DNA from 3 places in the Comamonas sp. wu1-DMT genome. Region 1 is predicted to be linked to each of the others. Evidence: predicted binding sites of a transcription regulator. Region 1 holds the regulator's gene; each other region holds the start of a gene.
The links. Region 1 encodes sigma-54, which starts transcription at its own class of promoters, with help from an activator protein. Its sites were predicted from a motif close to TGGCANGNAANCTGCTTT; they were not measured.

Region 1 (2,268 bases):
GAGACGCTGGGCATCTGCGACCACGCCTTCATCATCAGCGACGGCCATGTGCTGGCCGAAGGCACGCCCGAGGAGATCGTGGAGAACGCCGATGTGCGCCGCGTCTACCTGGGCGAACATTTCAGAATGTGATGACCCCCACGCTCCCTCACTTTGTGTGGTCGCTGCCCCCAGAAGGGGTTCTGACCGGCTGCGCCGGGGTTTGCCTTGGGGCGGCCCGGCGGCAAACCCTTAGCACTGCGCGCGTTTGCAATGATTGTCTGGGGGCCGCGCCTCGATGAAGCCAGGTCTCTCGCTACGCGTTTCGCAGCATTTATCGCTTACGCCGCAGCTGCAGCAATCCATTCAGCTGCTGCAGCTCTCCACTCTGGAGCTGGCGCAGGAAGTCGAGCAGATGCTGGTCGACAACCCTTTTCTGGAACGTGCGGGCGATGAGGCCGAAACTGTGGGAGATGCTCCTGTAGATGTAGCTGCTAGCGCCAGTGAATACAGCACTTCAGATGGTATTCATGCTGAAAATGATGCGAAGCAAACGCAAACAGCTGCTGAAACAATAGCGGAAACGCCAAGCGCCGAGACTCCGGAAACGCTGAACTGGGAGGCCGACGGCATGGACGGCCAGGACGGGGAATGGGGCGGCGAATCCAGCAGCGAGTGGGATACGCCCTCGGCCAGCAGCTCCACGCGCAACCGCGATGGCGACGACGAAACCGATGCCATCGATCTGGCGCGCGAGCACCAGAGCCTGACCGACTTTCTGCACCGTCAGGCGCTGAGCCTGCATCTGGGCGCGGCGGACATGGCGGCGCTGCGCTTTCTCATCGAGTCGCTCAGCGACGACGGCTATCTCGAGGATTCCCTGCAGGAGCTGGCGCAGAGCCTGGCCGGCGACGATCTGGAAGAGCGCGAGGAGCTGGAGCAGCACTTTGCCATTGCGCTGAAGCTGCTGCAAAGTCTGGAGCCCGTGGGCGTGGGCGCGCGCGATCTGGCCGAGTGCCTGCAGCTGCAGCTGCGCGATCTGATCCGCACGGCCGAGGACGAGGGCACGACCGAGGCGCATATGAGCCGGCTGCTGCTGGCGCAGGCCATCTGTGCCCAGCCCATGGACCTGCTGGCGCGGCGCGATCTGCGCAAGCTCACCAGCCTGTGCGGCGCGCGCGAGGAACAGCTGCGCGAAGCCATGGCCCTGATCGCCAGGCTGGAGCCGCGTCCGGGGCGTCGCTTTGTCGATGTGGAGCGCCATATCGTGGTGCCCGATGTCATCGTGCGCCCGCTGCGGGCCGGCTCGGGCCGGGTGGACTTCTCCGTGCAGCTCAACCCCGAGGTCATGCCGCGTCTGCGCGTGCACGACATCTATGCCGGCGTGCTGCGCCGCCACAAGAACAGCGACGGCCATGCGGCGCTGCAGCAGCAGTTGCAGGAGGCGCGCTGGTTCATCAAGAACATCCAGCAGCGCTTCGACACCATCTTGCGTGTTTCCGAAGCCATCGTGGAGCGGCAGAAGAACTTCTTTGTGCATGGCGAGCTGGCCATGCGCCCGCTGGTGCTGCGCGATATCGCCGACACGCTGGGCCTGCACGAGTCCACCATCAGCCGCGTGACCACGGCCAAGTACATGGCCACGCCCCAGGGCACTTTTGAGCTCAAGTATTTCTTCGGCTCGGGCCTGGGCACGGAAACCGGGGGCAGTGCTTCCAGCACGGCCGTGCGTGCGCTGATCAAGCAGTTTGTCGATGCCGAAGATGCCAAGAAGCCGCTGTCGGACGCCAAGCTGGCCGACATGCTCAAGGAGCAGGGCATTGAGTGTGCGCGCCGCACCGTCGCCAAATATCGCGAGCAGCTCAAGATACCGACGACCACGCTGCGCAAGGCGCTGTAGGGCACCGCAGAAACAAGAAAGCCGCTGATGCATCACACAGCGGCTTTCTTGTTCTGTATTTAGGGCGGGAGCCTTGATAAGGCATTCCTCAAGTAAGGGGCAGCGAGCAAGAGTCGCCCTTGCGGCGATACTGCCGTCCCCCTTGGGGGCGCCCGGCCAGGGGAAGGCGCGTAGCGGCTCAGGGTGTTATCAAGAAACCAACCACCAGATAAACCAGACCAGCACGCCGATCATCAGGCCGAACTTGAGGATCTTGTAGAAGGTCGGATTCCAGTCGCGGAAGGCACGGCGGTACTTGCCCGCATAGAACGAGATCTTGAACAGCTTGCTGATCATGCCGCGCGGATCGCCCTCGTTGTTGGGCGAGCTGGCGGCGGCCACCACGTTCT
Region 2 (2,268 bases), on a different contig from region 1:
CTCGGGGGTCGGTGGTGCAAGGCACGCATCAGACTGCGCCCAGTCGCTGGCAAAAGCCTGCTGCATCTGCATGACCACCGGACCCTGCAGGCGCAGCATGATGTCCACCCAGGGGGCATAGCGAGCCTTGATGCGAAAGCCTTCGTCGGCGCAGTTCTGGCTGCCGCAATAGTTGATCCTGCCGTCTATGAGCGTGATCTTGCGGTGGTTGCGCAGGTCGATGCGGCTGGTCAGCATGACTTTGAGCAGATTGCTGATGGGCAGGGCAATCGCCAGGTGCACGCCGGCCTGCCGCATCTGCTGCCACAGTGGCGAGCGCGTCAGTGCGCGCGAGCCCAGACCGTCGACCATGGCCCGGCAGGTCACGCCGCGCTGCGCGGCACGCATCAGGGCATGGGCCACATCGGTGCCGGTGCTGTCGTCCAGCCAGATGTAGTACAGCACATTGATCTCGTGGCGCGCGGCATCCATGTCGGCCAGCATCTGCGCACGGGCATGCGCGCCATCGCGCATGAGCTCGGCCCTGTGGCCGGGCAGCGGTACAAAGCCGTTGATGGACGAGGCATAGCGGAAGGCCGGCAGCCATTGATCGGGAATGGCGGGTCGTGCCTGCGACATGGGGCCGGGTGCGGACGCAAGGGCGCTGCCCCGGGTCTGACAGAACTCGCGCACATTGAGCCTTCTGCGGCCAGGTACACGGCCCAGGGCCACTTCCCCAAACAGGTAGTACAGCAGGCAGCTCACATAGGGCAGCAGCACGATGACCATGAGCCAGGCCAGCCGCACATCGGGCCGCATGTCTCTGCGCAGCAGAATGCGCAGGCCGAAGCCGGCAATCAGCAATACATGAAGAGTCAGCAGCAGCCAGGTCATGAATCAGTGCAGCAACGATGGACCTTGTCGAGCATAACGGGCTCAGGCCTGAGCACAAGCTGCCCGTCGTGGTTCTCATGAAACAGGCGCAAAGACCTTGATGGATCAACGCATGCTGCTATCCATCATGAAGCATCGACAGATCGGCATGGCACTGGCATGGAACCTGCTTCCTTTTTTCGTCAAAGCAAACAAGCAGGGGGGAGTGCATGGAAATGGTGCCATTGACTGCCATCGACAAGGCAGATACCGGTTGGGTCATGGTCGCGTCGGCGCTGGTCTTGCTGATGACCTTGCCGGGCATTGCCCTGTTCTATGCGGGGCTGGTGCGGCGCAAGAATGTGGTCAACACCATGGTGGCCGTGTTTGCGGTGGCCTGCGTGGTCACCCTGACCTGGTTCGGCCTGGGCTACTCGCTTGCGTTCACCGCCGAGTCTGCCTGGCTTGGCAATCTGGGACGAGCCTGGTTTGCCTCGCTGCACTTCGATGGCCGGCGCAGCGTGATCTCGGTCAGCCATCTGGCACCGCATCTGCCCGAGGCGGCCTATGCCCTGTTCCAGGCCGCATTCGCCATCATCACCACCTCGCTGATCGTGGGGGCCGTGGTAGAGCGCATGCGCTTTGCGGCCCTGCTGGTGTTTGCCGCGCTGTGGAGCGTGGTGGTCTATGCGCCGGTGGCCCACTGGGTGTGGGAGAGCGGGGGCTGGCTGAACCAGCTTGGCGCACTGGACTTTGCCGGCGGCGCCGTGGTGCATGTGAATGCGGGCGTGGCGGCACTGGTCTGTGCCTTCATGATGGGGCGCAGGCGCGGCTACGGAACCGAGCCATTCGAGCCGCACAGCCTGGGCTGGACGGCCATGGGCACGGCGCTGCTGCTGTTCGGCTGGTTCGGCTTCAACGCGGGATCGGCCCTGTCTGCCGATGGGCGTGCAGCGCTGGCCTTTGTGGTCACTCTCGTGGCGGCAGCGGCTGCCGGTCTGGCATGGATGGTGGTGGAATGGCTGGTTCGCGGTGCTCCGACCTTGTTGGGCCTGCTCTCGGGCATGGTGGGCGGACTGGTGGCCATCACACCGGCTGCCGGCTTTGTACAGGTGGGCAGTGCGGTGTGGATAGGCTTGATTGCGGGCGCAGTCTGTTTCTGGGGCGCAACCTGGCTCAAGCGCCGTCTCGGGGCCGACGACTCGCTCGATGTGTTCGGCGTGCATGGCGTGGGCGGCATTGTGGGCTCCATCCTCACGGCGGTGTTTGCCGACCCCCTGATTGCGGGCACAGGCGCCACGGTGGTGAACCAGTTGATTGCCGTGGCAGCGGTGGCTGCCTACAGCGGCGCAGCCACGGCCGGGGTGCTGGTGCTGATCCGTCTGCTGATGCCTTTGCGTGTGGATGCCGTGCAGG
Region 3 (2,268 bases), on a different contig from region 1:
GTTCACGGCACCATCGTTGAAGAACCTCATGTGGTTGGGGTCGTCCCAGGTCTTGCCCAGTCCGTTCTGGTAGCGGCCCAGAATGCGCTGATTGATGGCGTCCACACTGGTATTGATGTACGACTTCTGGGCCACGGTCTCGGCCATCTTCGTCTTGTTCTGCAGGCTGGCATCGATCCAGCGGCTGGCCTCGAGAATCGCCATCATCACGGCGCGGCAGGTGTTTGGATTCTTCTGCGCGAACTCGCCCGTGGTGCCCAGCACTTTCTCGGGGTGATCCTTCCAGATGTCCTGCGTGGTATTGGCCGTAATGCCGATGCCGTCCATGATGGCGCGATGGTTCCAGGGCTCGCCCACGCAGAAGCCATCCATATTGCCCACGCGCATATTGGCCACCATCTGGGGCGGCGGCACGGTGATCAGCTTGGCCTCGGATAACGGGTTGATGCCCGCAGCCGCCAGCCAGTAATGCATCCACATGGCATGGGTGCCTGTGGGGAAAGTGCCGGCGAAGGTGTATTCGCGTTTTTCCCTGGCCATGACCTTGGCCAGGCTGGCTCCGTCGACCGCGCCCTTGTCGGCAAGAGCCTTGGACAGCGTTATCGCCTGGCCGTTGTTGTTCAGGCTCATGAGCACAGCCATGTCCTTCCTGGGGCCGCCTACGCCCAGGTGCAGACCGTAGACCAGGCCGTAGAGCACATGGGCAAAGTCCAGCTCGCCGTTGACCAGCTTGTCGCGCACGCCGGCCCAGCTTGCCTCCTTGCTGGGGACGATCTTCACGCCGTATTTCTGATCGAAGCCCAGCACAGAGGCCATGACCACGCTGGCGCAATCGGTCAGCGGTATGAAGCCGATCTTGACCTCTTTCTTCTCCGGCGCGTCGGAGCCTGCGGCCCAGGCGCCATGGTGGCCCAGCATGCCATAGAGGGCGGCAGCGCCGGCCACGCGCAGAAACTCACGCCGGCCACCGGCAGATACGGGCTCGGGCGCAGGAGCAGTAGTCGAAGGAAGGCGCTGGCTCATGAGAAAACTCCATCAAGAATCGTGGTGAAGGCGATCCGGAAAACAAAAAGGCGCCCTTCCCTCCTCGGGTGTGAGGAGAAAAGGACGCCGTTGTCCCAGGTCACTCGTAATAACGCTTTAAGCGCGACCGCCTTTGGTCTGCTTGACATCAACAGTCATGCACAAACCATGCCAGACCTTGATCAGAGGCGGAGCATGCTTTGCGCCTCCGGTTTTGGCCCATATTTGGTGCAGCGCAACAAACACCGAGCTGCCAAGCGCTATGAATTGGTGCTGCCCGGCAACAGGTCCACCGTGGCCAGAATCGCCTCGGCCACATCCAGCATGCGCCGGTTCTGGTTCATGGCCGTCTGCCGGATCAACTTGTAGGCCTCGCCCTCGCTGAGCTGGCGGTAGTTCATCAGCACGCCCTTGGCCCGCTCTATGGTCTTGCGCTCCTTGAGCGTGGCACGTGCCTTGTCGATTTCGGTCTGCATGTCCTGCAGGCGCATGGATTGCTCCTGCACCAGCAAGACAATGCTTTTCTCGAGCTGCAACCCGTATGCGCCCTCCGCAGGCAAGGAGGCAGTTGACTGCGCGCCCCCCAGAAAGGCCGCAGCCGCTTCGGCGCGAGTCCCGGGCTGCGGCTGCATCTCCAGCAGCGCCAGTTGCTGGCAGAGCGCTGTACGGGCCTGCTCCAGCTTGCGCAGACATTGGGCCTGCAGCTCTTCGGCCAGGAATGCCTCAATCTGGTGCATGGCATCGAGCCGGCTGGAACAGGCTTCGAACCATGGCGAGCTCAGGCTGCAGTCCAGCGCCATGCCGTCCCCAGCCGTGCAGCCCAGGCGCCGCAGCCGCTCGATCACCGTCATATCGGGACAGGCCCCGCATTGCTGCTGCCAGCGCTCCATCCCCGAGGGAGTGGCGAAGTCTGCAAACACCTGAAAGCAGCGCTCCTGCGATTCGATCAGATGCAGCCAATGGCGCTGACGCTCCGTCCTGCCTACCCCTGTGGTAAACGCCGCGACCCCCGTGGCACGCTCCTGGCCCGCCAGTTCCTTGCCCTGCATAAAATGAAACAGCGCCACCAGCGATTTCGCGATATCGGGATCGCAAGCGCTGTCCGCCGCCTCGAACACCACGGTCAGGCAGGCCGCAATCATGCGGATCAGCGCCTGCGTGCAGTCCTCGGCACTCAGCTGCAGCGCATCGCGCCGGCGGCGCAGCAACGGCAGGGCTTCAAAGCCTTGCAGCGCATTGGCGATC

Region 2: V8Z78_RS10990 (ammonium transporter) is a predicted target of sigma-54. The motif match lies at 1,029-1,046, and genes of this name have one in related genera.
Region 3: V8Z78_RS05360 (CmpA/NrtA family ABC transporter substrate-binding protein) is a predicted target of sigma-54. The motif match lies at 1,180-1,197, and genes of this name have one in related genera.

Annotation. Positions count from the first base shown of each region.
Region 1 is NZ_JBANEM010000003.1:353,690-355,957, reverse strand. It holds gene lptB (LPS export ABC transporter ATP-binding protein) at 1-132, shown strand, start outside; gene V8Z78_RS07660 (RNA polymerase factor sigma-54) at 278-1,879, shown strand; gene V8Z78_RS07655 (aspartyl/asparaginyl beta-hydroxylase domain-containing protein) at 2,069-2,268, opposite strand, start outside.
Region 2 is NZ_JBANEM010000006.1:133,932-136,199, reverse strand. It holds gene cls (cardiolipin synthase) at 1-873, opposite strand, end outside; gene V8Z78_RS10990 (ammonium transporter) at 1,083-2,268, shown strand, end outside.
Region 3 is NZ_JBANEM010000002.1:272,050-274,317, forward strand. It holds gene V8Z78_RS05360 (CmpA/NrtA family ABC transporter substrate-binding protein) at 1-1,023, opposite strand, end outside; gene V8Z78_RS05365 (nitrate regulatory protein) at 1,284-2,268, opposite strand, start outside.